Regions from separate parts of the Streptomyces sp. NPDC050164 genome, predicted to be linked through region 3. Evidence: riboswitches for the same ligand, from Rfam matches in the RefSeq annotation. Region 3 holds a riboswitch; each other region holds the start of a gene.
What was found. A riboswitch is a leader RNA that binds a small molecule or an ion and turns the genes downstream of it on or off. The one in region 3 is predicted to bind cyclic di-AMP.
Positions count from the first base shown of each region.

Region 1: linked by a shared signal. The riboswitch ahead of ACIBNA_RS18840 (transglycosylase family protein) and the one ahead of ACIBNA_RS10930 (peptidoglycan DD-metalloendopeptidase family protein) in region 3 are both predicted to bind cyclic di-AMP.
Region 2: linked by a shared signal. The riboswitch ahead of ACIBNA_RS07740 (M23 family metallopeptidase) and the one ahead of ACIBNA_RS10930 (peptidoglycan DD-metalloendopeptidase family protein) in region 3 are both predicted to bind cyclic di-AMP.

Region 1 is NZ_JBITJK010000012.1:129,337-139,010, forward strand. It holds gene ACIBNA_RS18825 (DUF501 domain-containing protein) at 1-13, opposite strand, end outside; gene ACIBNA_RS18830 (septum formation initiator family protein) at 60-536, opposite strand; gene eno (phosphopyruvate hydratase) at 641-1,921, opposite strand; gene ACIBNA_RS18840 (transglycosylase family protein) at 2,187-2,864, opposite strand; cyclic di-AMP (ydaO/yuaA leader) riboswitch at 2,869-3,047, opposite strand; gene ACIBNA_RS18845 (transglycosylase family protein) at 3,276-4,190, opposite strand; gene ACIBNA_RS18850 (cytochrome P450) at 4,333-5,598, opposite strand; gene ACIBNA_RS18855 (hypothetical protein) at 5,690-6,073, shown strand; gene ACIBNA_RS18860 (nucleoside triphosphate pyrophosphohydrolase) at 6,105-7,118, opposite strand; gene ACIBNA_RS18865 (SurA N-terminal domain-containing protein) at 7,202-7,849, opposite strand; gene ACIBNA_RS18870 (hypothetical protein) at 8,049-8,357, opposite strand; gene ACIBNA_RS18875 (hypothetical protein) at 8,758-9,033, opposite strand; gene ACIBNA_RS18880 (BTAD domain-containing putative transcriptional regulator) at 9,229-9,414, shown strand; gene ACIBNA_RS18885 (N-acetyltransferase) at 9,445-9,674, opposite strand, start outside.
Region 2 is NZ_JBITJK010000004.1:836-10,509, forward strand. It holds gene trmB (tRNA (guanosine(46)-N7)-methyltransferase TrmB) at 1-661, shown strand, start outside; gene ACIBNA_RS07730 (PrsW family intramembrane metalloprotease) at 728-2,056, shown strand; partial or broken gene ACIBNA_RS07735 (aldo/keto reductase) at 2,136-3,062, opposite strand; gene ACIBNA_RS07740 (M23 family metallopeptidase) at 3,144-4,175, opposite strand; cyclic di-AMP (ydaO/yuaA leader) riboswitch at 4,187-4,343, opposite strand; tRNA gene ACIBNA_RS07745 (tRNA-Met) at 4,633-4,706, opposite strand; gene ACIBNA_RS07750 (hypothetical protein) at 5,004-5,210, shown strand; gene ACIBNA_RS07755 (dihydrofolate reductase family protein) at 5,332-6,498, opposite strand; gene ACIBNA_RS07760 (MarR family winged helix-turn-helix transcriptional regulator) at 6,588-7,103, shown strand; gene ribA (GTP cyclohydrolase II) at 7,246-7,887, shown strand; gene ACIBNA_RS07770 (MarR family winged helix-turn-helix transcriptional regulator) at 8,003-8,518, shown strand; gene ACIBNA_RS07775 (SpoIIE family protein phosphatase) at 8,538-9,611, opposite strand; gene ACIBNA_RS07780 (anti-sigma regulatory factor) at 9,611-9,674, opposite strand, start outside.
Region 3 is NZ_JBITJK010000005.1:226,818-236,491, forward strand. It holds gene dxs (1-deoxy-D-xylulose-5-phosphate synthase) at 1-1,445, shown strand, start outside; gene ACIBNA_RS10905 (aspartate aminotransferase family protein) at 1,442-2,857, shown strand; gene ACIBNA_RS10910 (helix-turn-helix domain-containing protein) at 2,919-3,563, shown strand; gene ACIBNA_RS10915 (DUF6126 family protein) at 3,560-3,679, shown strand; gene ACIBNA_RS10920 (tyrosine-protein phosphatase) at 3,689-4,486, opposite strand; gene ACIBNA_RS10925 (alpha-galactosidase) at 4,666-6,741, shown strand; cyclic di-AMP (ydaO/yuaA leader) riboswitch at 7,053-7,214, shown strand; gene ACIBNA_RS10930 (peptidoglycan DD-metalloendopeptidase family protein) at 7,219-8,178, shown strand; gene ACIBNA_RS10935 (DUF6250 domain-containing protein) at 8,382-9,098, shown strand; gene ACIBNA_RS10940 (SGNH/GDSL hydrolase family protein) at 9,244-9,674, shown strand, end outside.

The DNA of each region.
Region 1 (9,674 bases), on a different contig from region 3:
GGGGCGTTTCCATGACTGTGTTCAGGCTGTCTTTCTCTGGGTGCTGTCTCGGGTCACGTTCACTGGTCGGAGGCGTCGGCCTTGTCGACCCCGTCCCAGACGTTGGAGTACCAGGGGCGGTCGGCCGCCCCGAGGTCGGCGTGCGACTGCCGCGCCGCGTGCGGATCGACGACGATGAACCCCGTCTCCCCCGGCATGACGTAGTGCAACCGCTTCCGGATCTGCTGCTCGGCGTACGCGTCGTCCTGCCAGCGCGCCTTCTGGTCGCGCAGCCGTTCGACGCGCTGCCGGGCCTGCTGCTGTTCGCGCTGGAGGTCGTCGATCTCGGCGCGCTGCGAGACGTACTCCCGCATCGGGTAGGCCAGGGCCACGATCAGCGAGCACATCACCAGGGCTAGCAGCGCGGCCCGGCCGGTGAGCCGGGAGCGGCGGGCCTGGCGCTTGGTCTGGGAGCGGTAGACCCGGGCCGCGGTCTGCTCGCCGAGCAGCCGGATCCTGGTCGCGGTGGAGAACCGGTCCCGGTCCTTCACGGCCATGTCTGTCCGCCTCCCGCTCCACCGTCATACGCGCGTACGTCCCCGGACACGGTACGGGACCGGGTACGGGGACGTACGTACGACGCTGCCTCTTACGGGTCGGGTCAGCCCTTGAAGCGCGGGAACGCGCTGCGGCCGGCGTAGACCGCCGCGTCGTCGAGGATCTCCTCGATGCGCAGCAGCTGGTTGTACTTGGCGACGCGCTCGGAGCGGGCCGGGGCGCCGGTCTTGATCTGGCCGCAGTTGGTGGCGACCGCCAGGTCGGCGATGGTGACGTCCTCGGTCTCGCCGGAGCGGTGGGACATCATGCACTTGAAGCCGTTGCGCTGGGCCAGCTCGACGGCGTCCAGGGTCTCGGTGAGCGAACCGATCTGGTTGACCTTGACCAGGAGCGCGTTGGCCGCGCCCTCCTCGATGCCGCGGGCCAGGCGCTCGGGGTTGGTGACGAACAGGTCGTCGCCGACGAGCTGGACCTTGTCACCGAGCTTGTCGGTGATGGTCTTCCAGCCCTCCCAGTCGTCCTCGAACAGCGGGTCCTCGATGGAGACGAGCGGGTACGCGTCGACGAGCTCCGCGTAGTACTCGGTCATCTCGGCGGCCGAGCGGTCCTTGCCCTCGAAGGTGTAGACGCCGTCCTTGTAGAACTCGGACGCGGCGACGTCGAGGGCCAGGGCGATCTGCTCGCCGGGGGTGTAGCCGGCCTCGTTGATCGCCTCCAGGATGAGGTCGAGGGCCTCGCGGTTGGAGCCGAGGTTCGGGGCGAAGCCGCCCTCGTCGCCGAGGCCGGTGGCCAGGCCCTTCGACTTCAGGACCTTCTTCAGCGTGTGGTAGACCTCGGCGCCCCAGCGCAGGGCCTCGGAGAAGGACTCCGCGCCGATCGGGGCGATCATGAACTCCTGGATGTCCACGTTGGAGTCGGCGTGCGAGCCGCCGTTCAGGATGTTCATCATCGGCACCGGCAGCAGGTGCGCGTTCGGGCCGCCCAGGTAGCGGAACAGCGGCAGGTCGCTGGCCTCGGAGGCGGCGTGGGCGACGGCGAGGGAGACGCCGAGGATGGCGTTGGCGCCGAGGGAGCCCTTGTTGTCGGTGGCGTCCAGGTCGAACATCGCCTGGTCGATCAGGCGCTGCTCGGTGGCGTCGTAGCCGACCAGCTCCGGGCCGATCTGCTCGATGACCGCGAGGACGGCCTTCTCCACACCCTTGCCGAGGTACCGGTTCGAGTCGCCGTCGCGCAGCTCGATGGCCTCGAAGGCGCCCGTGGAGGCGCCGGACGGGACGGCGGCACGACCGGTGCTGCCGTCGTCGAGGCCGACCTCGACCTCGACCGTGGGGTTGCCTCGGGAGTCCAGGATTTCCCGGGCTACGACGACGTCGATGGACGGCACGAGCATCTCCTTCTTGGTGTGACGCGGGTACGCGGGCCGCTCGGACCCTGCGTGGTGCGGGCCGCGGTGGCTCGCGACATGAGCCTAACCGGCTCCGCGCGATCGGCCACCGGGTCGCCCACCCCATGGACAGAACCGAGAGTAAATTGTTTCCGAACGGAACAAAGCCGGATCGCAAAGACCGGCAGAAAAAACCCCGCCCCGGTGCGCACGGGGGAACGCACACCGGGGCGGGGAGCCCGTGGGGACGGGGGTGGGCCGCTGCTTACTTCAGGTGCAGCTGCTGGCCCGGGTAGATGAGGTTGGCGTCGTCGACGATGTCCTTGTTCAGCTCGAACAGCTTCTCCCAGCCGCCCTCGACCTTGCGCTCGGTCGCGATGGAGCTGAGGGTGTCGCCCTTGACGACCTTGTACTCGCCGTCGCCCTTCTTGACCTTCTTGCCGGTCGGGGTGGTGACGGTCTTCTTCGCGGCCGGACGCTCCTCGGAACGGGAGGCCGGCTGCTGCTGGGTCTCGCGGGTCTCGGTGCTCTGCTGCGCGGAGTCGCTCGAGGAGCCGCCGCCGCTGTAGCCGGCGCTCGACAGGCCCTTGCCGCAGACCGGCCAGGCACCCTTGCCCTGGCTCGCGAGGACCTTCTCGGCGATCTCGATCTGCTGGGCCTTGGTGGCCTGGTCGGCGGTGGAGGCGTACTTGGTGCCGCCGTAGCCGGACCAGGTGGAGGCGGAGAACTGCAGACCGCCGTAGTAGCCGTTGCCGGTGTTGATGGACCAGTTGCCGCCGGACTCGCACTGGGCGACGGTGTCCCACTCGGAGGCGGTGGCGGCGGAGGCGTTGCCGGCCGCCATCAGCGGGGCGGCGACGGCGGCACCGGTGACACCGGCGATGGCGATGACCCGAGAGGCCTTGGACGGACGGCGGTGCGTGCCCTTGCCGGAAAACAGCATGGAGAGATCCCCTCACCGACGCCTGCGAGGTGAGCTGTCGGGTTCGGGCCGGTTGAGTTGCCCGGCCGCGTCCCTCCCGGGACACGGCTTCACCCCAAGCCGGACCTGCCGTCGAGTTGCCTCAACCGCCGGGCCCGGCACTTACCTTGGGTCCCCCGCTCCTGCCTACGGCGCTTGACGCGACGACTGTTCCCGTGCGGCCGCTGGCAGGATTCGGCGTTGCGGCAGCCGGGGCTCGCGGTGGCGAGCGGTCATGACCGTAGACATGCGATCCGCGGAATTTCAAAGACGATCAGGGCTTCTGAGATCTATCTCTCACCGGTCTTATATGGGACATTCAGTGCGAACGGTGACGTGAACTCGCGGGGTTTCGGGGTGACTTCCGCCGCCGTTTCCGGACTGCCCCACCGGCTACTCCTCGTCCGCTTCGCCCCCTACCGTGAGCTTCTGACCGGGGCGGATGAGGTTCGGGTCGGTGCCGACGGCCGCCTCGTTCCCGGTGTAGAGCGCGCGCCATCCGCCGCTGAGGTCAAGGGAGTCGGCGATGGACCAGAGGCTGTCGCCGGGGCGCACGGTGTAGGAGCCGTCCGTCGCCTCGCGCGAGGCCTCTCCGCCGCGCGAGGCGTGCCGTCCCGCGGACCCGGACGTACGGCCGTCCTCCGCCGCGGCGCCCTCGTCGGCGCTGGGGCCGCGGTGGCGGCCGGAGCCGGTGTCGGTCGGGGCTGAAGCACCGTCGTCCTGTGGCGACTTGGCGGGCTCGTCGCTCTCGGGAGTGGCCGACGGGGAGCTGCCGGGCTCCTGGTCCTGCGACTGCTCCTGCGACTGGTCCCGTATCGAGGAATCGGCAGAATCAGGTGACTTGTCGGAGTTGGCGGTTTCGTCCGACTCGGGGGAGTCGAGCAGTCCGGGTGAGTCCGTCGGAGCGGACGAGTCGGACGCGTCCGAGCCCTTGTCCTGTTCGAGGCCGGAGAGCAGCCCGCAGGTACGCCAGGCGCCGACCCCCTGGTCGGCGAGGATTCTCTCGGCCACGGCTATCTGCTGCGACCGGCTGGCCAGGTCGGCGCTCGGGGCGTAGTCGAGGCCGCCGTGGTTCTCCCAGTCCTCCTGGGACAACTGGAGGCCGCCGAAGTATCCGTTGCCGCTGTTCTGGCTCCAGGCGCCGCCGGTCTCGCAGTCCGCGACCCGGTCCCAGGTCGTACCGTCGGCCGCGCTGGCGCCGGAGGCTCCGAGGAGCGGGATCGCGATGGCGGAGCCGGTCACTCCGGCCGCGACGAGGAGAGCCGGAGCCTGGCGGGGGCGACGGTGCCGACCGTTCCCGGAGAGCATACGGAGACCTTTCGCGAGACAGCAGTGACCGGCGCGGCGCAGGATGCCCGGCCGCGCTGATGGGTGAACGTATCGGCAGACGATCACTTGTCACAAGTTCATGCCGCGCAGATCACGTGAAGATCACAGTCCTGACAGCGTGTCACCTTTGGGTCGGTGTGAACTCCACCGGCAGGGTCCGCAGCCCGCGCATGATGAGGCCGCCGCGCCATCTCAGCTCGGCCGGATCCGCGGCGAGCCGCAGGTCCGTCAGGCGGGTGAGGAGCGTGGCGAGCGCGGTCTGACCCTCCAGTCGGGCGAGCGGGGCGCCGAGGCAGTAGTGGATGCCGTGGCCGTAGCCGAGGTGCTGGCTGTCGCGGCGGGCGAGGTCGAGCACGTCCGGATCGGCGAACCGCTCCGGATCCCGGTCCGCGGCGGCCAGGACGACGAGGACCGGGTCGCCGGGCGCGATGTGCTGTCCGCCGATGGTGAGCGGCTGCGTGGCGAACCGCCAGGTGGCGATTTCGACGGGGCCGTCGTAGCGCAGGAGCTCCTCGACGCCGGTCTCCAGGAGGCCGGTCTGCCCGGCGGCGAGGGACGCCTGCAGTCGCGCGCGCTGCTCGGGGTGGGTGAGCAGGGCGTAGGTGCCGTTGCCGATCAGGTTCACGGTCGTCTCGAACCCGGCGAACAGCAGGATGAAGGCCATGGCCGCGGCCTCGTTCTCGGTGAGGTGCTCGCCGTGGTCGGAGGCGCGGATGAGACCGGAGATGAGGTCCTCGCCGGGGGTGGGCTCGGTGGGCAGCGCCTCCCGCTTGCGGTGGATGAGGTCGGCGAGGTAGCCGCGCATCTTCTTCACGGACCGCGCCACCCCGCCCCTGGGCCCGCCCTGGTGACGGATCATCATCCCCGCCCAGTCGCGGAAGTCGTCCTGGTCCTCGCGGGGGACGCCGAGCAGGTCGCAGATGGCGTAGATGGGGAGCGGGAAGGCGAACTCGTGGATGAGGTCGGCGGACCCCTTCTCCGCGAACCCGTCGATGAGCTTGTCGGTGAGCTCCTGCACCCGCGGCGCGAACTCGGCGACCCGGCGGGGCGTGAACGCCTTGGACACGAGCCGTCGCAGCCGGGTGTGGTCCGGCGGGTCGATGTTGAGCAGATGCGTCATCAGCTCGGCCTTGCGCTCACCGGGGATGCCGGTCTTGCCCTTGGCGTGCGCGGGTTCGTCATGATGCGCCGGGTCCTTGGAGAGCCGGTGGTCGGCGAGCGCCTGCTTGGCATCGGCGTACCGCGTGACCAGCCAGGCCTCCACACCGCTGGGCAGCTTGGTGCGGTGCACGGGGGCATGCTCGCGGAGCCAGGCGTAGGCGGGGTAGGGGTCGGTGGCGAACTCCCAGGAAAACAGTTCGGGCACGCCGGGCACGTCACGTTGCATGCCACGACCCTACGCAGCGCCCGGGGCAGCTCCGGCCGCCGCTGTCAGAGGTCATCGCTACTCTCACCGCGTCGAGACCGAGGAGGACCGGGTGCTCGAAGGCGTGCTGATCGCGGAGAGCTTGCGGGTCGGGGCCGAGTTGGCCGGTGTCCCGCTGCGCGTCACGAAGATCGCCAGGGTGGCAGTGGAGGGTACGGCGGCCGGGCAGCCGCCGCGGTGGACCCTCCTGGACTTCACCGCGGAGGAGGCCGATGCGGAGCGTCTGGCCGAGCGGCTGGCCGCGTGCCTGTCCCCGACCGGGGGCTGGTACGTCAACTACAACACCGCCGCCGAGGCCTTCGTGGTCTTCCCCGGTGAGGTCTTCCGCTATCCGCGCGGCCAGGACCCGCACGGGCGGGCACAGGGCCGTCGGCGGGCACAGGACCACGCCCGTTCCCTCGGGATCCCCGAGGCGCAACTGGACTGGCGGGACTGACCCGCCGGGCGCCGCGCCACGGCCGCCGATCTCAGCGCTCGCCATCCCTGATCGCGTCCCCGTACGCGCGGGCCGCCGCTCTCAGGGCCGCCTCCGGGTCGACGCCCTGCGACTCCGCGCGGACGGCCAGGGCCAGCAGGTCGTAGCCGATGCCCTCGACGGGCGGGAGCGGTATGTCCAGGTTCGCCGTGCGGGCCCGGGACGCGAGCTTGGCGGCGAGGGCCAGGCCGGGCTGGCCGAGGGGGATGCCCTCGGTGATCGAGGTGCGCTGCTTCTCGACCGCCTTGGTGCGCAGCCAGTGCGCCTTGACCTCCTCGGGTGTGGTGGCCGTCTCGTCGCCGAAGACGTGCGGGTGGCGGTGGATCAGTTTGGCGACGATGCCTGCGGCGACGTCGTCGATGGAGAAGGGGCTCTCCGGATCCTCCTCGGCGATCCGGGCGTGGAAGACGACCTGAAGGAGGACGTCGCCGAGCTCCTCGCGCAGTTCGTCCCGGTCGCCCTCCTCGATCGCCTCGACCAGTTCGTACGCCTCCTCGATGCCGTACTTGGCCAGGCCCTTGTGCGTCTGCTGGGACGACCACGGGCACTCGGCGCGGATGCGGTCCATGACCTGGACGAGATCGAGCAGGCGGGCGCCCGGCAGGTCGTAGGAGGCGGGGAGCAGCTCCAGCTCGGGCATGGCGACGCGGCCGGTGCCGGCGAGGCGGGCCAGGCCGTCCGTCAGGGCCGGCTCGCCCTCGCCCGTCGCCACGACGACCAGCGTGCGGCCGCCGGCGCAGGCGTCGAGCAGCTCCTGGGCCGTCGGGGACGCCTCGTCGACGGTGATCCCCGCCTCGCGCAGATACGGCAGCTGCGGATGCGCGCCGTCCGCGCACAGCACCTGGTCGGCCGCGTGCAGTGCCTGCCAGGCGGGCCAGGACAGCAGGCCGGGGGCGACGCGGTGGCTGGTGGTGAGCAGGACGATACGGCCGGGGGCCGCGGCGGCGGCCGTGCCGGGGGCGGCCTGCTCGGGGCCCGGGGTGGCTTCGGGGCTGTTGGCGTTCACGATTCGAAGCTATCCCACGCCGCCGACAGCCCCAGAAGTCATCCACAGGCCCCGTGGACCGGGGGCCCCTGCATGATCTGCTGCTACATGCTCTGCTGCGCCTGGGCCGCCGACACGTCCCGCACCCACGGCGTCTTGGCGTCGGCGCGGCTGCTCTTCTGGACGTCCCAGGTGCCGTAGCGCGGGTTGAGGTCGACGTTCAGGTCCTTGGAGGCCTCGGACAGGGCCTTCCAGAACTCGGGGCGGTTGGTGTCGGTGCCGAGTTTCTCGGCGAGCTTCTGGGCCTCCAGCTGGAGGCGGAGGTTCTCTTCGAGGCGCTGCGGCGGGATGCCGTACTGCTGGAGCCAGGTCGTCTCCAGCTGCTTGGCGCCGCCGGCCTGCTCCTCCAGGCCGGACCGCATCTCCTGGATCTCCCTGCGGGTGACGGTCACACCGGCGTCCGCGGCGGCGCGGTGCAGGACCCGGTCGAGGACCAGGGTGTGCAGGGTGTCGCGGGTGAGCGTGCCGGTCCCGGCGATGGCCTGCTGGTACTGGGCGTCGCCCTGCACGGCCGCCCGCTGGGCCGCGCGTACCTCGCCGACTCGCTCCTCCAGCTCGGAGACGGTGATCCGCTGGCCACCCACCACGGCCGCCGCGCCGGGATGCGCGTCGTTGCCGCAGGCGGTGAGAAGGGGCGCCGCGGCGGCGATCGCGGCGGTGAGGACGAGCGCGGTGCGACGGCGGCGGTGCAAGGAGACCTCCCGAGGAGATTGTGCGACGGTGCACAAGGTCTTGCGTTGATCGATGGTAGGCAGTGGCCAAGCTCTGGCCAACCCATTCGACCAACGATTCACCAGGACTTCCGGCACCGCCGCGCGGACCGGGGCCGGGAGGAGAGCCGCGCCGGGGGGGGCGGCGCGGCTCCCCTCCCGGGGTCTGAGTGTCCCGGTGTCAGGGCTCCCTGCGCTCCTGCAGCCGGATCGCCGCCGCCAGCAGCCCGACGGCGAGGACCGTGACGTAGAGACCCGCCGCGTAGGGACCGCCGGGGAACGGCGTCCCGCCGGGCTGTCCCTGGAAGTCGCTGAGCGCCACGAAGGGCAGCCAGGCACCGATGTCGACGCTGAGCAGCCATTCGCTCGCGGCGCCGAGCGCCGGTTCGGCCACCAGGGCCCACACCAGCACGCCCGCCACGGTCGCGCCTCCGCTCTTGAGCAGCAGCCCGACCGCGAGACCGAGGACCGCGGTGATCGCGAACGCCACGGGGACCGTGAGGAGCTGTCGCCAGCCGAGGGGGTGAGCCGCGCGGCGGGCTCCGCCAGCGCCGCCACGGCGAGGCCGCCGGCCATGAGGACCGCCCCGGCGACGACCGCCGCCTTGCCCGTCAGCAGCCGGTGCCAGGACGGCACGGCCAGGCGGAGGGCCCAGATCGTGCCGGTGCGGAACTCCATGGTGGCCGACCGGGCGGCGAAGACCATGATGAGCAACTGGGCGAAGGCCGGTCCCGTCAGGACGTCGGCGATACCCGGCTCCTGTCCTTGTGCCGTCTCCCGCACGCCGAAGCCGCTCAGGGCCAGCGACACCACGGCCGTGATGCCGAGGAACCACCACGCCGAGGCCAGCGACCGCAGCTTGTCGACCTCCGTCCGCAGTACGGCCGTGGTCATGCCCGGCTCCCTTCCACCGGCCGCTGCACGGAGCCCCGGTACTCGACGGAATCGGCGGTGAGCTTCGGATAGGCGTCCTCGACCGTGCGGCGGCGCGGCGCCAGTTCGAACAGGACGAGTCCGGCCCGGGCCGCCGCCCTGCCGATGTCCTCGCTGCTCATCCCGGAGACGAGCAGCGCCTCGGCGCCGTACACCGAAGGCGAGACGGTGCACCTCACCGACTCGCTGGCCAGCGACTGGCGGCTGGCGGAGGAGGCCCTGGAACGCGTCACCCGGCCCGGCCTACCGCCCCGCGCCCGGGACCTCGAGATGCTGCGGCAGCCGTTGATGTCCGATGTGCGGTCGGCATGGGCGGAGATGCACCAGGCCGGCTGGGACGAGCGCAGGTTCCACGCACTGCGGGAGGCGGGGCACACCCTCCTGGCCGGCGGCCGTCCCCACGAGGCGGCGGAGACCGGACGTTCCTGGTGTCCTGGGAACCGCTCGACGAGCCGAGCCATCTGCTGCTCATGCGGGCGTTCGTGGAGATCGGGGCGCCCAGCAGAGCTACCGAGCTGTTCCGGGACCTGCGGCGGCGGCTGCGCCGAGAGCTGGGCGTCGAGCCTGCTCCCGAACTCGCCGCGGTGACAGGCCAGCCGGCCTACGGGTCGTAAGGGAGCTTCGCGGCAGGCCCGCCCACCGGGTCACAGGGGATGCCGCATCCACACGTTGGGCTCGACGTACACCGCGTACCCGCGCTCCGGCTCGCAGCGCACCGGCACCAGGGCGCCGGGCACCTCGATGTCGCCCTGGGTGTCGAAGGGCAGCCCCGTCCAGCGGCGCCAGTCCGCCAGTGAGGCGGCCACCGTCATGGACGCCGTCGCCACGGAGTCGATGGTGGCACCGGCCCGGGCATGGACCCGCAGCCACGGGT
Region 2 (9,674 bases), on a different contig from region 3:
CACAGCAGGCCAGGCGGACGCGCTTCAGCGGCTGTGGCCCAAGTGGGGCCTCGACATCGACGGCAGCCGCACCCTCGACCTCGCCGACCTGTTCGGCAACGACAACCCCGTCGTCCTGGAGATCGGCTTCGGCATGGGCGAGGCCACCGCCCAGATGGCCGCGGCCGACCCCGCCACCAACATCCTCGCCGTCGACGTCCACACTCCCGGCCAGGGCAACCTGCTCAATCTCGCCGACCGGAACGGCCTGTCCAACATCCGGGTCGGCAACGGCGACGCGATCATCCTCCTCCGCGAGATGCTCACCCCGGACTCCCTCGACGGCCTGCGCGTCTACTTCCCCGACCCCTGGCCCAAGAAGCGGCACCACAAGCGCAGGCTCATCCAGCCCGACTTCCTGACCCTCGCCGCCACCCGCCTCAAGCCCGGCGCGATCCTGCACTGCGCCACCGACTGGGAACCGTACTCCGAACACATGCTCGACGTACTCACGGCACACCCCGGCTTCGAGAACACGCAGGCTGACGGCGGTTTCGCGCCCCGTCCCGACTTCCGTCCCCTGACCCGTTTCGAGGGCCAGGGACTGGACAAGGGACATGTCGTGAACGACCTCCTCTTCCGTCGCGTACAGCACGTGGACCAGCCCCCCACCAGCACCTGACCGCACCTGGCACAGCTCCCGCCAACCGCCTGCGGACAGCGCCCCTCCGTCGTTAGGGTCAATGCCGTGGCCACCTGCCCCCCACACCTCTATCCCAGCGGTCCCCCCGCCGGCGCACCCGCCACCGGCCCCCTGCGGCACGCCCACTGGTGGCAGCGCGCCTGGGTGCGCTACGGCGCGCTGACCACGCTCCTCGCGATATCCGGCCTCGTCATCCTCGCCCTGGTCCGCGAGGAGACCGGCACGGAAGGGTTCCTGGTCGGGCTGGGGCTGGCCACGCTCCCGGTGCCCCTGCTCATAGCCGCGTTCCGCTGGCTGGACCGGGTCGAACCGGGCTCCTGGCGCAACCTGCTGTTCTGCTTCGCCTGGGGCGCCTGCGCGGCGGCGCTGATAGCGATCGTCGCCAACAGCTTCGCGACCAGATGGATAGCGACGGCGACGGCGGATCCGTCCCGCGCGGACACACTCGGCGCGACCGTCATAGCCCCGGTGGTCGAGGAGACGGCCAAGGCGGCGGCCGTCTTACTGGTCTTCCTCTTCCGGCGCCGCGACTTCACCGGCATCCTCGACGGAGTGGTCATGGCCGGCGTCACGGCCACCGGCTTCGCGTTCACGGAGAACGTCCTCTACCTGGGCACCGCCTTCGGCACCGACCAGCTCACCGGCGGCACCGGCATCGCCTCCGTCACGGCGGCCACCTTCTTCGTGCGCATCATCATGTCGCCGTTCGCGCACCCGCTCTTCACCGTCCTCACCGGCATCGGCTTCGGCTTCTCCGCGCTAGCGGCGGACCGCCAGCACGTCCGCCGCGTCGCCTTCCCGCTCTCCGGGCTGCTGCTCGCGATGGGCATGCACGCGATGTGGAACGGCTCGTCGGCGTTCGGCGAGTACGGGTTCTTCGCCGTGTACGCGGCGTTCATGGTGCCCATCTTCGGGCTGCTGACGTGGCTGGTGGTCTGGACACGGCAGCGGGAGCTGAAGACCGTACGGACGGAGCTGCCCGCCTACGCCGTGGCCGGGTGGCTGTCCCCGGTCGAGCCGTACGCGCTCGGCTCGATGCGGGCCCGGCGGATCGCCCGCCGGTACGCCCGCCGCCACGCGGGCAGGGCGGCGGCGCGGGAGGTCGCACAGTATGAGGCGTACGCGACGTCCCTGGCGTTCCTGCGGCACCGGGGCCGCCGCGGCCGCGCCGGTGCCGACTTCGTCGTACGGGAACGAGAACTGCTGGACGAACTGTGGCGCCGCCGGGAGGCCGCCCGCCCGGCCCTGGACTACGCCGCGCGGATCACGGCCCCTCCGGTACCGGTGGCGGCCCCGCCCTGGCCGGTGTACGGCGCCTACGGATACGGCTATCCGACGACGCCGTACCCCGCGTACAACCCATACCGGTCGTAATCGAAAGCTCAGCCCCCGGAGCAGGAGACTCAGCCCGGGGGGGCAGAAACCGCTCAGGCCGAAGCCCCCGAAGCATCGGAAGCCTCCCGATCTCCGCCTCCGTCAGCGTCAGCTCCCCGACCCCGACCAGCGCCGGCAGCTGCTCCACCGTCCGCGCGGAAGCGATCGGCGCCGCCACCGTCGGCTGGGCCGCGAGCCAGGCAAGGGCGACCGTGGCGACGGGGACGTCGTGGGCCGCGGCGATCTCGTCGAGGGCGTCGAGGACCCGGCGGCCCCGCTCGGTCTCCAGGTGCCCCGCGGCACCGCCCGCCCGCGCGCTGTCGACGGTCGTACCGGGCCGGTACTTGCCGGTGAGGAAGCCCGACGCGAGCGCGTAGTACGGGACGGCCGCCAGGCCGGTCCGCTCGACGAAGTCCTGGAGCTCGCCCTCGTAGGTGTCGCGGGAGACCAGGTTGTAGTGGGGCTGGAGGGCCACGTACCGGGCGAGCCCCTCGCGGTCGGAGAACTCCAGGGAGGCCCGCAGCCGCTCCGCGGAGATGTTGGAGGCGGCGATGTACCGCACCTTCCCGGCCTTCACGAGTTCGTCGAGCGCGCCGATGATCTCCTCCACCGGCACGTCGGGCTGGTCGAAGTGCGTGTAGTAGAGGTCGATGTAGTCGGTACCGAGGCGCCGCAGGGAGGCGTCGGCGGCGGCCTTGATGTTGGCGGCGGACAGCCCCTGGTACTCGGGGTGCTGGCTGACCTTCGTGGCGACGACGACGTCCGCGCGGTTGCCCCGGGACGCGAGCCACTTGCCGAGGACGGTCTCGGACTCACCGCCCTGGTTGCCGTCGGCCCAGGCCGAGTAGACGTCGGCGGTGTCGACGAAGTTGCCGCCGGCGGCCGTGTACGCGTCGAGGACGGCGAACGACTGTGCCTCGTCGGCCGTCCAGCCGAATACGTTGCCGCCGAGGGCGAGCGGGAAGACCTCGAGGTCGGAGGAGCCGAGCTTGCGGAGAGAAGTCATGCTATGTGTCAACGACCGTACGGGAACGGCTCATTCCACGGCAGACGCAAAGCTCCCGTAAACACCGCTCCCCGCACGGGATCAGACGTTCAGGCCCTTGCCCCGCAGCCACGCCAGCGGGTCGACCCCGTTGGTGGACCCACCGGTGTGGACCTCGAGGTGCAGGTGCGCCCCGGTGACGTTGCCGGTCGCACCCACGCGGCCGATGACGTCACCCGTGCTGACCTTCTGGCCGACGCTGACGCCGATGGACGACTGGTGCGCGTACCAGATCTCCGTGCCGTCATCGAGGGTCAGGACCGTCTTGTAGCCGTAGGAGCCGTTCCAGCCCGCCTCCGTGATGGTGCCGCTGTGCACCGCCTTGATCGGCGTGCCCGTGGGGGCGGCGAAGTCGAGGCCGGTGTGGTAGCCGGAGGACCAGTAGGCGCCGGCCTGACCGAAGGTCGAGGTGATGGTGTACGCGGAGGTCGGCAGCGTGTACTGCTTGGCGAGGGCGGCGAGCCGCTCGGCCTCGGCCTTCTTCCGGGCCTCCTCCTCCGCCTTCCTCTTGGCTTCGGCGGCCTTGGCCTTGGCTTCCTCCTCCGCCTTGGCGGCGGCCTCCGCGGCCGCCTTCCGGGCGGCTTCCGCGGCGTCCTGCGCGGCCTTGGTCTCGATCTGTTCCTGCTGGTGCTCGGCCTGCGCCATGATCCGGGCGCGCAGCGCCTCACCGGCGCCGGAGGTGCCCTGCTCGGTGTCGGCGGTCACCGTGCCGAGGTCGCTGAGCGGGGTGGCGGAGCCTTCGGGGGTGTCGTCGTCCGCAATGAGGGAACCCACCGAGGGCAGGTCCGAAACGGAGATCGACACCGGCGGCTTGCCGGTCTGGGCGCTGGCCATGCCGCCCGCGCCCACGGCGGCTATGACGCCGACGCCCAGGACGGTGGAGCTGCGGGCGAGTCCGCCGCCGCGCTGCTTGGTGACGCGATGCCGGCCGCGGACGGGACGGATGGACTCCGCGGTGGGGTTCCATTCCTGGAACGGGCCCTCGTCGGTGCGGTGACCGCCGTAGCCGAAGGTTTCGGTGTCGCGCTGGTTCGGCGCGGACGGGGCCGCGGGGGCAGGCCGGTTGGACGCCACGTGGGCGTACTCCTTTCCTTCCTTCTCGCCTACCGGGTTAGCTGACGGGTTCGGAGCAGGAAGGTCTCCTACGCGCGTATATCGGCCGTGCTTCCACGGCGGCATACGCCCGATTCACCCCAAGTGGTGGTTCCCCGGTTCCCTTTCGGGATTCGGCGCGTGCGCACGGAGCCGCCTTCTGTGACGGCTGGGACGACCGCGCTGCGTTATCGAACGTTAATAGACGCGCGGTGGGGATTCCAGCGATTCCTCTTGATCATTAACCTTTTTCGCGCGGACACACCTGCCACGACCGGCGCAAATCGGGCGAGTTGACCGCTATGCAAATGACTCACGAGGTTTGACGGTGTGTCAGTTGTTATGCGCAGCGGTGCGATTCACTCACCAACAGTAATGTCGGGATCGGGAAATACACCGAGGGCCGGAACCCTTTCGGATTCCGGCCCTCGGCCTTCAGTAGCGGGGACAGGATTTGAACCTGCGACCTCTGGGTTATGAGCCCAGCGAGCTACCGAGCTGCTCCACCCCGCGTCGTTGTGACTCCAGTGTACGCCATCCGCGGGACAGCTCGCGCACACCCGGTGCTCAGCGGCCCGGGTTGCCCGCGTGAGTGAGGGTCTCCCAGGCGGTGAACAGGTCGTCGGTGCCGGCGGGCCCGGCACTGCGCAGGTCTCCTGGGTGACGCCGTCCCGGAAGCGCTCCAGGGCGTGGCCGAAGGCCCGGTGGTCGTCGAGAAGAACGGCGATGGCGATGACCGCTTCGGTCGCCACGAGGTCCCAGCCCCCCGTGAAGTCCGGGTCTGTGGCGGCGACTTCCGGGAGATGGGCCGTGCGCAGCATGCCCTCGAAGCGCCGCACCCGCTCGGCGGGCCAGTCCCTGCCGCGCGTGTGCCGCACGATCTTTGCGGCCCTGGCCCAGACCGACCCGGTCGAGCCGGCCTGCACCGCGGTGTTCTCCCCGGTGTGCCGACGCAGCGTGGCCGACCTCCGGGTCGGCGGCCCCGCAGGAGGAGACGAGGAGGGGCGAGCGCGGTGAGCAGGAGCGCTGTCGTACCGGCCCTGGAGGCAGCGCGACCCGGGAGACGGCGCGACCCGGGAGACGGCGCGACCCGGGAGGCGGCGAGGCCGCACGATTTGTTGGGCCGATCGGCCCGCGCTCAGTGCGGCAGGTGGCGGTTCGGGGCCTTGGCCCGCTCCTCGTGCTCCGGGAGGACGACGACCTCCACACCTCCGGCCGCGAGCACGCCGCTGCCGTCGGCCCCCGCCACGAAGGTGTCCGGCTCGCGCCACGCCGTGACCACGCGTCGTACGCCCGCGTCGAGGATCAGCCGGGCGCAGGGTGCGGGGCGGGAGGCCCGGCGGGCGCAGGGCTCCAGGCTGCTGTAGACCGTCGCGCCGGCGAGCCTGGGGTCGGCCGGGCCGGTCTTCGCCAGGGCCACCTCCTCGGCGTGCGCGACCGGGTCGCCGCCCTCGCGGGAGTGGCCGCGGGCCAGCTCCGTGCCGTCGGCCGCGACCACCACAGCGCCGACGCTGAACGCCGTGTCCGAGGGCGGGCACTGTGCCGCCAGTTCGCAGGCGAGGGCCAGCCAGCGGTGGTCGGCGGCGACGGGGAGGGGGCCGGTGCCGGGAGCGGTCGGCTCGTAGCGCATGAGCACCACGTCCTCGATCCGCCGGGTCTCCAGCAGCCGGAGCCGGCCGGACTGGTAGCCGCCGGGTCCGAAGAGGCGGGGCGCCTCGGGGTCGCCCACGAAGAGCGGGGCGAGGACCAGCTGGAGTTCGTCGGCCAGGCCCTGGGTGAGGAGCTGGGTGTGGATCAGGCCGCCGCCCTCGACCATGAGCCGCCGTACGCCCCGGACGTCGTGCAGGTGGGTGAGGAGCCGCCGCCAGTCGAGGTCGGCGCCGAGCGGGACGATGTCGGTGGCATCGGAGGCATCGGTGGCATCGGTGGCATCGGTGGCGAGGCCGAGGGCACGGGCGCGTTCGGCGCCCTTGTCGGTGGTGTAGAGGACCTTCTCGCCGCCGGTGTGCCAGAACCGTGCCGCCGGGTCGAGGTCGCCGGAGCCGCTGACGGTGACCTTGAGGGGGTACTCCGGCCGGCCGGCGGCCGTGCGGGCGGCTCGCCGCTCGGGGGAGTTGACCAGCAGGCGCGGGTTGTCGGCGCGGACGGTGCCGGCGCCGATCAGGATCGCGTCGACGGACGCCCGGACCTCGTCGACCCGGTCGAAGTCGGCCGGGCTGGACAGGAGCAGGCGTTCGGGGCCGGTGTCGTCCAGGTAGCCGTCGAGGGAGACGGCGGCGGACAGCAGGACGTACGGGTGGGGCATCGACGCTCCCGGCTCGTGGAAACTCGTGGCGAACGGCGGACTGACGGGACGGGCTTGGTTCAAGTTTGAAACAAACCTACACTGGCGGCATGACGACTCGCTGGCTCACCCCCGAGGAGCAACGCGCCTGGCGCGCGTACATCGCCGCCTCGCTGCTCCTGGAGGACGCGATCGACCGGCAGCTCCAGCAGGACGCCGGCATGCCGCACCTGTACTACTCCATCCTGTCCGTGCTGTCGGAGTCCCCGGAGCGGCGGCTGCGCATGACCGATCTCGCCGAGCGGCTGAAGATCACGCGCAGCCGGCTGACGTACGCGGTGACGCGGCTGGAGAAGGACGGCATGGTGCGGCGTGAGGCCTGCCGGTACGACAAGCGGGGCAGTATCGCGGCCCTGACCGACGACGGGTCGACCGTACTGGAGCAGGCGGCGCCCGGGCATGTCGAGACCGTGCGGAGCTTCCTGTTCGACCGGCTCAGCGAGGAGCAGGTGGGACAGCTGGAGGAGATCTCCCACGCGATCGCGCAGGGGCTCCAGGAGGAAGGGACGCGGCCGGCGTCGGACGACGTGCCATGGCGACGGAGGTCCTCCACGGCCTGTTCGTGAGCCACGTCACAACGCCCCTCGGCCTCGTTGCTTCAAATTTAAAGCAAGGGTAGGGTTCCGGACGTGGATCTGCTTCAAATCTGAAGCAGCCTGCAAGCCGACGGCTGTGCAGCCGAACAGGAACGGAACCCGGAGGCCCCGCATGCCCGACACCCCCGCTGTCATCGCCACCCCGCGCTCCCGCGTCCGGGTCCCGCTGCGCTTCCACGACGGTTACGAGGTCCACGCCGAAGTCGTCACCTTCCACGGTCTGGCCGACGGCCAGGAGCACGTCGCCGTCGTCCTGGGCAAGCCCGGCGCGGTCCCGCTGGTGCGGCTGCACTCCGAGTGCCTGACCGGGGACGTGTTCGGCTCGGCCCGCTGCGACTGCGGTCCGCAGCTGCGCGAGGCCGTCGAGCGCATAGCCGAGCGCGGCGGCGTGCTCCTCTACCTCCGCCAGGAGGGACGCGGTATCGGCCTCTACAACAAGCTCGACGCGTACGCCCTCCAGGACGAGGGCCTCGACACCTACGAGGCGAACGCGGCCCTGGGACTGCCGGAGGACGCCCGCGACTACACGGCGGCGGCCCAGATGCTCCGGGCCCTGGGCATCGGCGAGCTGGACCTGCTCTCCAACAACCCCGACAAGGCCCTTCAGCTGCGCGACCTGGGCGTGGACGTCCGCGACCGCGTCCCCACGGGCGTCTTCACCACCGCGCACAACGTCCGCTACCTGCGCGCGAAGGTCCTCCAGACCCAGCACACGCTGCCGCTGGCCGCGCTGACGGGGCTCAGCGCGGGCTGAGCCGCCCGGCCCGGCCAGGCGCCGAACGAGGCGGCTTGCCCCTCGGCTCATCGGGTACAGCCTTGAAAGAGGGCGACCTCCGCAGTACCCGGAGCTTATGGAAAGTGACCGTTTCGTGACCGATCTCGGCGGCCCCGGCGACCCCCGGGCAAGGAGACCGGGCGATGGCCCGCAGGCCGTCGCGGCACAGATAGCCGACGCCGTGGAGAGCCTGACGGCGCTGTGGTCGGTCGCGGCCCAGGACGCGTCCCTGCGCCTGTCCCTGCACCAGCTGCGGGCGCTGCGCACCCTGGAGGCGGCGCCCGGCCTGAACCTGACGGCCCTGGCGGACCGGCTGGACATCGGCCTCCCCACGGCCAGCCGCCTCTGCGACCGCCTGGCGGCGGCCGGCCTCCTGGAACGCTCCCCGCACCCGGACACCCGCCGTGAGGTACAGCTGTGGCTCACCACGCACGGGCAGCATGTCCTGGGCGACGTCGCAGGTCGCAGGGCACAGGCCCTGGCCACGGCGCTGGCGGCGATGGAACCGGCGGAACGGGTGGCGTTGAGGCGGGGGCTGCGGGGGTTTCTTGCCGCGCGGGATGCGGAAATCCCGCGTGACGACGAGCCCGACCCGACTGGCGGACCGTAGCGGCGGCAAGTCCGGTCGGTCAGCCCCCCGAGCCATGACGGCTCCCCCCACCGGCGCCGCCGCCACCCAGCACCGCCACACACGTGTCGTCCCCTACCGGACGAGCCGCGCTGCCCGCGTCCCGGAGGACCACCGCGGCCACCGCCGCCGGGTCGCAGCCGAGGAGCACGGCGTCGTCGGGTGGTGTCCAGCGGGCGGGCAGGCCGTCGCTGTGCAGGAGGAGCAGGCTGTCGTCCTGCCACGGCACGCGCTGCACGCTCACGGACGCCGGGACCTGCGCGCCCACGATGCCGGGCTGGGACAGCATCGCCTTCCAGGTGCCGTCGGTGCGCAGGCGGGCGCTGACGTTGCCGATCCCGGCGAAGTGCAACCGCCCGGATCCGAGGTCGAGTTGGGCCACGGCGACGGCCGCGCCCCGGGTACGGCGCAGGACCCGGCCCAGATGCCGCAGTATCTCGGCGGGCGGCCGGTCGGCCACGCCGTGCAGCGCGTCCACGGCGGCCCCGGACGCCTCGGCGGCCTTGGGTCCGTGACCGAGCCCGTCGGCGAGCAGCAGGGTCAGGCGGTCGTCGGAGCACACCCGGCTCCAGGCGTCGCCGGAGTACTCGGCCCGGCCGAGGGGGACGTTGACACCACCGGCGCGCAGACCCCGGGCGGGCGTCCGATGCCGGCCGGCGGGGGGTTCGTGGTCGATGCGGGCCACGGCCACGGTGCCCCGGCCGGGGGCGCTGTGCAGGTCGAAGTCGTTCGCTATGCGCCGGCACGTGCCGAGGCCGGCGCCCAGGGAGGCCGCGGTGGTGTAGCCGTCGCGCATCGCCGCCGCGACGTCCGGGATGCCCGGGCCGTGGTCGAGCGCGACGAGCTGCACGGACAAGCGCCGGGGCTCGGCGGGTGCGCGCTCGACGAGGTTGATGACGACGTACCCGCCGTACGCGTGCCGCACCAGGTTGGTCGCCAGCTCAGTCGCCACGAGGGCCGCGGTCGCGATGCGGTGCGGGCCGAGCCCGGCGCACTCGCCGGCCGCCTCGGCCGCCACCCGGACGTCCCGCACCCGGGTCGAGTCGTCCACCGGCACGTCCCACACCCTGCTCATCACGACCCCGGCCGGGACGGCGGCACGACCGTGGCCCAGGCGGTGACGGTGACGGTCGTCCCC
Region 3 (9,674 bases):
TGGCCTGGGAGGCGCTGAACAACATCGCGGCCGCCAAGAACCGCCCGCTGATCATCGTCGTCAACGACAACGAACGCTCCTACGCCCCGACCATCGGCGGCCTCGCGGGCCACCTCGCGACCCTGCGCACGACCGACGGCTACGAGCGGGTCCTGGCCTGGGGCAAGGACGTGCTCCAGGCCACGCCCCTGGTCGGCAACACCCTCTACGAGGCCCTGCACGGCGCGAAGAAGGGCTTCAAGGACGCGTTCGCCCCGCAGGGCCTGTTCGAGGACCTGGGCCTGAAGTACGTGGGCCCGATCGACGGGCACGACATCGGGGCCGTGGAGTCCGCGCTGCGGCGCGCGAAACGCTTCCACGGACCGGTCCTCGTCCACTGCCTCACGGAGAAGGGCCGCGGCTACGAACCCGCCCTCGCCCACGAGGAGGACCACTTCCACACCGTCGGCGTCATGAATCCGCTGACCTGCGAGCCGCTCTCGCCGGCGGGCGGCCCTTCCTGGACCTCCGTGTTCGGCGAGGAGATCGTCAGGATCGGTGAGGAGCGGGACGACGTGGTCGCGATAACCGCGGCCATGCTCCATCCGGTCGGCCTGGGCAGGTTCGCCGAACGGTTCCCGGACCGGGTGTGGGACGTCGGAATCGCCGAGCAGCACGCGGCCGTGTCCGCGGCGGGCCTGGCGACGGGCGGCCTGCACCCGGTCGTCGCCGTCTACGCCACCTTCCTCAACCGCGCCTTCGACCAACTCCTGATGGACGTGGCCCTGCACCGCTGCGGGGTGACGTTCGTGCTGGACCGGGCCGGTGTCACCGGCGTCGACGGGCCCTCCCACAACGGCATGTGGGACATGTCCGTCCTCCAGGTCGTCCCCGGTCTCAGGATCGCCGCGCCGCGTGACGCCGACCAGCTGCGCGCCCAGCTGCGCGAGGCGGTCGCCGTCGACGACGCCCCGACCCTGCTGCGCTTCCCGAAGGAGTCCGTCGGCCCGTCGATCCCGGCGGTCGACCGGGTGGGCGGACTGGACGTGCTGCACAGTTCTGCGGAGCCGCGGGTTCTCCTGGTGGCCGTGGGCGTGATGGCGCCCGTCTGCCTCCAGGCCGCCGAGCTGCTCGAAGCCCGCGGCATCGGATGCACCGTCGTCGACCCCCGCTGGGTCAAACCGGTCGACCCGGCGCTCCCGGGCCTCGCCCGCGAACACCGCCTGGTCGCCGTCGTCGAGGACAACAGCCGGGCGGCCGGGGTCGGTTCGGCCGTGGCGCTGGCCCTGGGCGATGCCGAAGTCGACGTCCCCGTACGGCGCTTCGGGATCCCTGAGCAGTTCCTCGCGCACGCCAAGCGCGGTGAGGTGCTCGCCGACATCGGCCTGACACCCGTCGAGGTCGCCGGACGGATCAGCGCGAGCTTGACCGTGAAGGAAGAGCTGTCCAAGGAGCCACAGGAATGACAACCGCCGAGTCCGCGTCGGAGTCGTCGCAGGCCGGGGCGTTCGACCTCGGCGCGCTGCTGGCCGAACGCGGAGCCGAGCGCTACGAGCTGCACACCCGGTACCTCAACCACCAGCTCCCGCGCATGCTGCACACCATCGGCTTCGACAAGGTCTACGAACGCGCCGAGGGCGCCTACTTCTACGACGCGGACGGCAACGACTACCTGGACATGCTCGCCGGGTTCGGGGTGATGGGGCTCGGCCGCCACCACCCCGTGGTGCGCAAGGCGCTGCACGACGTCCTGGACGCCCAGCTCGCCGACCTCACCCGGTTCGACTGCCAGCCGCTGCCCGGCCTGCTGGCCGAGCGGCTGCTCGCGCACAGCCCGCACCTGGACCGGGTGTTCTTCGGCAACAGCGGCACGGAAGCGGTCGAGGGCGCGCTGAAGTTCGCCCGGTTCGTCACCGGCAGGCCCAGGATCCTGTACTGCGCGCACGCCTTCCACGGCCTGACCACCGGCGCCCTCTCGGTGAACGGCGAGTCCGGTTTCCGCGACGGCTTCGCCCCGCTGCTGCCCGACACGGCCGTACCGCTCGGCAACCTCGACGGGCTGGAAAGGGAGTTGAGGAAGGGCGACGTCGCCGCCCTGATCGTCGAGCCGATCCAGGGCAAGGGCGTGCTGGAGGCCCCGCCCGGCTATCTGCGGGCCGCCCAGGAACTGCTGCGCCGGCACAAGGCGCTGCTCATCGCCGACGAGGTGCAGACGGGCCTCGGCCGCACCGGCGACTTCTACGGCTACCAGCACGAGGACGGCGTGGAGCCCGACCTGGTGTGCGTGGCCAAGGCGCTCTCCGGCGGCTATGTGCCGGTGGGTGCCACGCTCGGCAAGGACTGGATCTTCAAGAAGGTCTACTCGTCGATGGACAGGGTGCTGGTCCACTCGGCGAGCTTCGGGTCCAACGCGCAGGCCATGGCGGCGGGCCTGGCGGTGCTGTCGGTGATGGAGAACGAGCAGATCGTCGCGGGCGTCCGCGCCACCGGGGAACGGCTCCGAGCCCGGCTGGCGGCGCTGACGGACAAGTACGAGATGCTCGCCGACGTCCGCGGCCGGGGCCTGATGATCGGCATCGAGTTCGGCCGGCCGAAGTCGCTGAAGCTGCGCAGCCGCTGGGCCATGCTCCAGGCCGCGCGCAAGGGACTGTTCGCGCAGATGGTCGTCGTACCGCTGCTCCAGAAGCACCGGATCCTCACCCAGGTCTCCGGCGACCACATGGAGGTGATCAAGCTGATCCCGCCGCTGATCATCGGCGAGCGGGAGGTGGACCGGTTCGTCGACGCCTTCACGGCCGTGATGGACGACGCGCACGACGGCGGGCTGGTCTGGGACTTCGGGAAGACGCTGGTCAAGCAGGCGGTGGCCAACCGATAGGCCTCTTTGCCTCATAGGCAAGAAATTTGCCGCTGGGGCAAGCCTCCGGCTGAATGGAGGCATGAGCTCCTCCGAGACCGAGCGGTCCTCCGGGGCCGCCCCGTCGGCTGACCAGGCGGCCGGTGCGCTGCCCGCCGTCGCGCCGCAGCTGCGTGCACTGCGGCGCCGGGCCTCCCTGACCCTGGAGGCCGCGGCCCGCGCCGCCGGGCTGTCGCCCGCCCACCTCTCCCGCCTGGAGACCGGGCAGCGCCAGCCCTCTCTGCCGATGCTCCTCGCGCTGGCCCGCATCTACGGTACGACGGTCTCCGAGCTGCTCGGCGAGACGGTCGCCGGCCGGGACGCCGTCGTCCGCGCCGCCGACATGGAACCGACCGCCGCGGGTGGCTGGACGTACTGGCAGGCCGGCGCTCCCGGGCGCGGGATGCAAGCCCTGCGCGTCCACGTGCCGTACGGATCCCAGGGCGACATCGTGCGCGTCCACCCCGGCGAGGAGTGGCTCCACGTGCTCCGGGGGCGGCTGCGGCTGAGCCTCGGCGACACCACGCACCAGCTCGCACCCGGCGACAGCGCCCACTTCGACTCGCTGACCCCGCACCGGATCGCCGCCCAGGACCCGGACGGCGTCGAACTGCTCTTCGTGCACACCCTCTTGCAGAGCCCCACGGCCGCCCTGTGCCTTGGCTCCACCCCTGGAGACACGCGATGAAGGACATGGAGGAGAAGTTCCCCCGCGCCCTGTGGGTGCGGCTGTTCATCTACCTCGTGGTGGGGCACGTCTTCGCCGCTTTCGTGTACTTCCTGTTTGAGGCAGGGGCCCGCTAGCCGCTTGCCTCAGTCGAGCAGTCGCTCGCGCAGCCGCTCCCGGGTCTCCGGGGTGAGCCCGAGCCCCTTCTCCAGATAGGTGTCGACGCCGCCCCAGGTCTCCTCGATGGTGTCGAAGGCCGCCGCCAGGTACTCGGCGCGCGCGTCGAACAAGGGGCTGAGCAGTTCCATGACCTCGGGGGAGTAGGCCGAGGCGGCGGAGCTGCTGCGGTGCACCTTGTAGCGGCGGTGCTTGGCGTTGGACTTCAGGTAGTCGTCGACGATCGCCTCGCGCTCGACGCCCAGGGCGAGCAGCGTCACCGCGATGGACAGACCCGCGCGGTCCTTGCCCGCCGCGCAGTGCATCAGGGCGGGGACGCTGTCCTCGGCGAGCGCGTGCAGCACCCGGGAGTGCTCGGCCGTGCGGCTCCGGATGATCGTGCGGTACGAGGCGATCATCCGGTCCGCGCCCTTGCCGTCCGAGAGGATCGCGCGCAGCTGGTCCAGGTCGCCGTCGCGGACCATCCGCCAGAACTCGGCGCCGTCGGCCGGGTCGCTCAGCGGCAGGTTCACATTGCGCACGCCCGGCAGCTCGACGTCCGGCCCTTCGAGCTTCTGGTCCGCCGCGTTACGGAAGTCGAAGATCGTGTGCAGGCCCAGGGTGGCCAGGAAGGCGGCGTCCTCCCCGGTCGCATGCGCGAGGTGGCCGCTGCGGAACAGCACTCCCTGCCGCACCCGCCGACCGTCCACGGTCGGTAGTCCGCCCACATCACGGAAGTTGCGCACTCCGGCCAGCTCGGGTTCGGTCGACGGGATCTGCTGCGTCACGGGGGCTCCTCCCAGTCGGCGCCGCCGACGCGGCTCGTCGACGGGCACCACCCGACGATACGACATGCCTGCCTGGGGCAATGAGTTGTCCACAGGCGTTGCAGGGAGACCCCCGAGCCCTTGATGATGTTGCGGCCTGGTCGCACCTGGTCGGGCTTGTTCGAATCTGTGAGGGCCTGATGCTGGAGATCTCCGAAGACGGTCGTACGTGGGTGCTGTCGGGACCGGCCAGCAGCTACGCCGTCCATGTCACCGACCGGGACGAGCTGTTGCACCTGTACTGGGGTCCCCGGATCGGCCTCGCCGACGCCGAAGCCCTCGCCGTGAGGCCGCTGCCGGACTACTGGCCCTTCGAGTCCCCGCTCGACGGGCGCGAGGAGTATCCGGTCGAGGGCGGCCCCCGTTTCGTCCGGCCCGCCCTGTCCGTGCGCACCCCGCAGCGGCGCGGCACCGAGTGGGCCTACGAGGGGCATGACACCGAGGACGGCCAGCTGCGGCTGCGCTTTTGCGACGGTGACCTGACCATCACGCTGCACTACCGGATGCGCTCCTCGATGGACGTCGTCGAGCGGTGGGTGACCCTCGACAACCACGGACCCGCCGTCGAGGTGCTGCGCGCCGACTCCGCGACCTGGACTCTGCCCGACCGCGACACCTGGCGGCTGTCCCAGCTGCACGGCCGCTGGGGCGCCGAGTCCCGGCTGGAGCGCTCCGCCCTCACCCACGGCGAGAAGGTCATCGGCAGCCGTCGTGGCCACACCGGTCACCAGCACCTGCCGTGGGTCGCGCTCGACACCGACGCGACCGAGGAGCGCGGCGAGGTCTACGGATGCGCCCTGGGCTGGTCCGGCTCCTGGCGGATCGCCGTGGCCCAACTCCCGGACGCGCGCGTGCAGATCACCGGCGGGGCCGGGTACGACGACTCGGGCCTGCTGATGCTGGGCACGGGGGAGTCGTACACGACCCCCGTCTTCGCCGGGCTCTGGAGCGACGGCGGTTTCGGCGGGGCGAGCCGCGCCTGGCACGCCTACCAGCGGGCGTACGTGATCCCGGACGCGGGCCAGGACCGGCCGGTGCTGTTCAACTCCTGGGAGGCCACCGAGTTCGACATCTCCGAGGAGCAGCAGCGGGCGCTCGCCGAGCGGGCCGCCGCCATGGGCGTCGAGCTCTTCGTGGTCGATGACGGCTGGTTCGGGGCGCGCACCAGCGACCGGGCCGGGCTCGGCGACTGGAGCCCCAACCCCGACCGCTTCCCGGGTGGCCTCAAGCCGCTCGCCGACCATGTGCACGGCCTCGGCATGCGGTTCGGGATCTGGGTCGAGCCGGAGATGGTCAACCCGGACAGCGACCTGTACCGCGCGCACCCGGACTGGGTGCAGTACCAACCGGGACGAAAGCGGACGGAGTTCCGCAATCAGCTCGTACTGAACCTCGCCCGCGAGGACGTCCAGGAGTACCTCTGGCAGCAGCTCGACGCACTCCTCTCCAGCGCCCCGATCGACTACGTCAAGTGGGACTTCAACCGCTGCTTCACCGACGCCGGCTGGCCGGACGACCCCTACCCGCAGCGGCTGTGGGTCGACCACGTCCACGCCCTGTACGCCCTGCTGGACCGGCTGCGGGCCGCCCATCCCCAGGTGGCCTTCGAGTCCTGCTCGGGCGGCGGCGGCCGGATCGACCTCGGTGTGCTCGGCCGCACGGACCAGGTGTGGACCTCGGACAACACCGACCCGCTCGACCGGCTCGCCATCCAGCACGGCTTCAGTCAGATCCATCCGGCCCGGGTCATGGCCGCCTGGGTCACCGACAGCCCGAACGCCATGCTCAATCAGCGGGCCAGCTCCCTGCGGTTCCGGTTCGTCAGTGCCATGGCCGGTGTGCTCGGGGTCGGTGGTGACCTCACCAAGTGGACGGAGGAGGAGCTCGCCGAGGCGCGGGGCTGGGTGGGGCTCTACAAGGGGATCCGGCCCGTGGTGCAGCGCGGCGACCTCTACCGGCTGCGGCCCCCGGAGGGCGGCCTGAGCGCCGTGCAGTACGTCCTCGGCGACGAGACCGTCGTCCTCGCCTGGCTCCAGGCGCAGCGCTACGGCGAGCCCGTTCCGGCGCTCCGGCTGCGGGGTCTCGACCCCACGGCATCGTACAAATGCCTCGAAACGGGTGAAGTTCACCGGGGTGCCGTGCTGCTCCATCACGGGCTACGCGTCGGTCTGCGTGGGGATCTGGACGCCACTGTCGTCCAGCTTAAGCGTAAGTAGCCGTTCTGTCCGAATAGGGAGTTCTTTGGTTATTTCGGCATAACGTGCCCCGATTGTAAAGGAGATGGGGGCGGAGTGCGTGAGCATCGTCATATTCGTGACGATGTGTTGTTGCCATGTGCACGTAATTCTGGCGTTATTCAGGGCCATTGAGGAAAGCGGGAGATCCGTAATCCACGCTCCGTTACGGAAAATGTGCCGATGCGTCAAGAAAAACGCCGTCACAGGCAACCGCAAGCTTGTCCCTTTGCGTCCTGGTCGCTTACGTTCCACACCAATCCGGACGGACGCCTAATCCTGCCGCCGCCCGGAGCCCGCACACACTGACCCGACGTACGGCAGGAGCGGGGGACCCACAGGTAAGACGCCTGTTCCGGTTCCCGGAACGGCTTGGGGTTAAGCCGCGTCTCGGCGCGGCCGGGCATCTCCAGCCCGAACCCGACAGCTCACCTCGTAGGCGCCGGAGAGGAATTCGCCATGCCCGCGAAGGGTAAGCATCGCCGCCCGAAGACTCAGCGTTTTACCCGTTCCATCGCCGTCGCCGGAACCGGCGGGGCCGCTCTCGCCCTTCCGCTCATGGGGGCCGCCGGCGCCCACGCCGCCACCCCGCAGTCAGCTCCGGAAAAGACCGTCCAGTCCGCTCCGGCCGCCGAGAAGAAGGCCGCCGAAAAGGCCACGGGTGCCCGCACGTACACCGTGCGGCCCGGTGACTATCTCGCGAAGATCGCCGATGAGCAGAACGTCGACGGGGGCTGGAAGAAGCTCTACACGGACAACCGTGACGCCGTCGGCGACGACCCGTCGCTGATCCACCCGGGCCTGAAGCTGTCGATCGGCAAGAAGGCGGCGGCGAGCGAGTCCAAGTCCTCGTCCCCGTCCTCGCCGAAGTCCTCGGCCTCCAAGTCCACGAAGCCCTCGAAGTCCTCTGCTTCCAAGTCCTCGGCTTCGAAGTCCTCGGCTGCGAAGTCGTCCGCCTCCGAGTCGTCCCCGAAGCCGGCTGCCGCCAAGCCGGCCGCCGCTGCCTCCAGCGGCTACAGCGCCCCGGTGGACGGTGCCATCGTCGGCACGCCGTACCGGATGTCCGGCAGCATGTGGTCCAGCGGCTACCACACCGGTGTCGACTTCGTCGTCCCGACGGGCACCTCGCTCAAGGCCGTCGGCGCGGGCACGGTCGTCTCCGCCGGCTGGGGCGGCGCGTACGGCAACCAGGTCGTCATCAAGCTGAACGACGGCAACTACGCGCAGTACGCCCACCTGTCCTCGCTCTCCGTCTCGGCCGGCCAGACCGTGAGCGCCGGACAGCAGATCGGCCTGTCCGGTGCCACCGGCAACGTGACCGGACCGCACCTGCACTTCGAGATCCGCACCACGCCGGACTACGGCTCGGACGTGGACCCGGTCGCCTACCTGCGCTCGCACGGCGTCTCCGTCGGCTGACCGACCGCACGACCACCTGCCTGACACGCAACCGTCGGCCGGACCCCGATCCCCGGGTCCGGCCTTCGGTGTGTGTGGAGGCTTGTGGCGATCGGCCGGCCCAAGGGATCGACAGCGGGCGGCAGTTGGGACACAGTGATCCCGTCCGGAGCGCAAGCGCTTTCTAGAGCCGTCCAGGCGGATCCACCGAGGAGATGTGTCCCGTGCCCACCACTCGCAGAGCGTTCGCAGCCCTGGCCGCCGGAGCCGCCGCGGCGGCCCTCGTCCCGACGGGCGCCGCGCACGCCGCGCCCCGGCACCGCCGCCTCATCGCCCACGACGACTTCCGCCACGGCCTCGCCCAGTGGGCGACCGAACTCCAGGACGGCGGGACCGTCACCGCCTCTCGCGGTGTTCTGGAGATCGACGTGCCGAGCGGGGCGACCGTGTGGTTCAGGCGGCGGCTCGAAGGTCCGTACGTCCTGGAGTACACCGCCACGCCGGTCTCCGAGGGTGGGGTCAACGACCGCGTCTCGGACCTCAACAACTTCTGGAACGCGACCGACGTCCGCTCCCCGGACGATCTCTTCGCCGTGCCGCGTGGTGGGGCGCTGGAGGAGTACGACCACCTGACGACGTACTACGCCGGTTACGGCGCCAACTACAACACCACGACCCGGCTGCGGCGGTATGTCGGGGAGCCCGGTGTCCGACCCTTGATCTACGACTACACCGAGCCGCTGCTGGTGCCGGGTGAGCCCAACCGGGTCCGGATCGTCTCCGACGGCTCGACGGTCAGGTGGTGGAACAACGGGCGCCTCGTCTTCGACTACACGGACCCGCAGCCGTACACCAGCGGGCACTTCGCCTTCCGGACCGTGTGGAGTCACTTCCGGATCACGGGCTTCCGGGTGTGGCGACTGACCCTCCAGCACCGCTGACGGGTGGCCTATTCCGGAGCTGGCGAACACTTTGAGAGTGGCCTATCTCACCGCCCGTCAACCCTTGCCTACGGTCGCGTAGGTCACATTAGAGGGTGAATCATGAGCGGCTGTGGCAGACGATTCGAAGAGTGACAGCAGAGCAGTGATCGGGTCGTACGTTGCGGTGGGGGACAGCTTCACCGAGGGCGTCGGTGATCCCGGCCCCGACGGGGCGTTCGTCGGCTGGGCCGACCGGTTCGCCGTCCTGCTCGCCGACCGCCGGCCCGAAGGCGACTTCCAGTACACCAACCTCGCCGTGCGCGGGAAACTCCTCGACCAGATCGTGGCGGACCAGGTTCCGCAGGCCGTCGAAATGGCCCCGGACCTCGTCTCGTTCTGCGCCGGGGGCAACGACATCCTCCGCCCCGGTACCGACCCGGACGAGGTGGCCGAGCGCTTCGAGCGCGCCCTCGTGCAGCTCACCGCCGTGGCCGGCACGGTGATGGTGACGACCGGGTTCGACACCCGTGGGATGCCCGTGCTCAAGCACCTGCGCGGCAAGATCGCGACGTACAACGGGCACGTCCGGGCCAT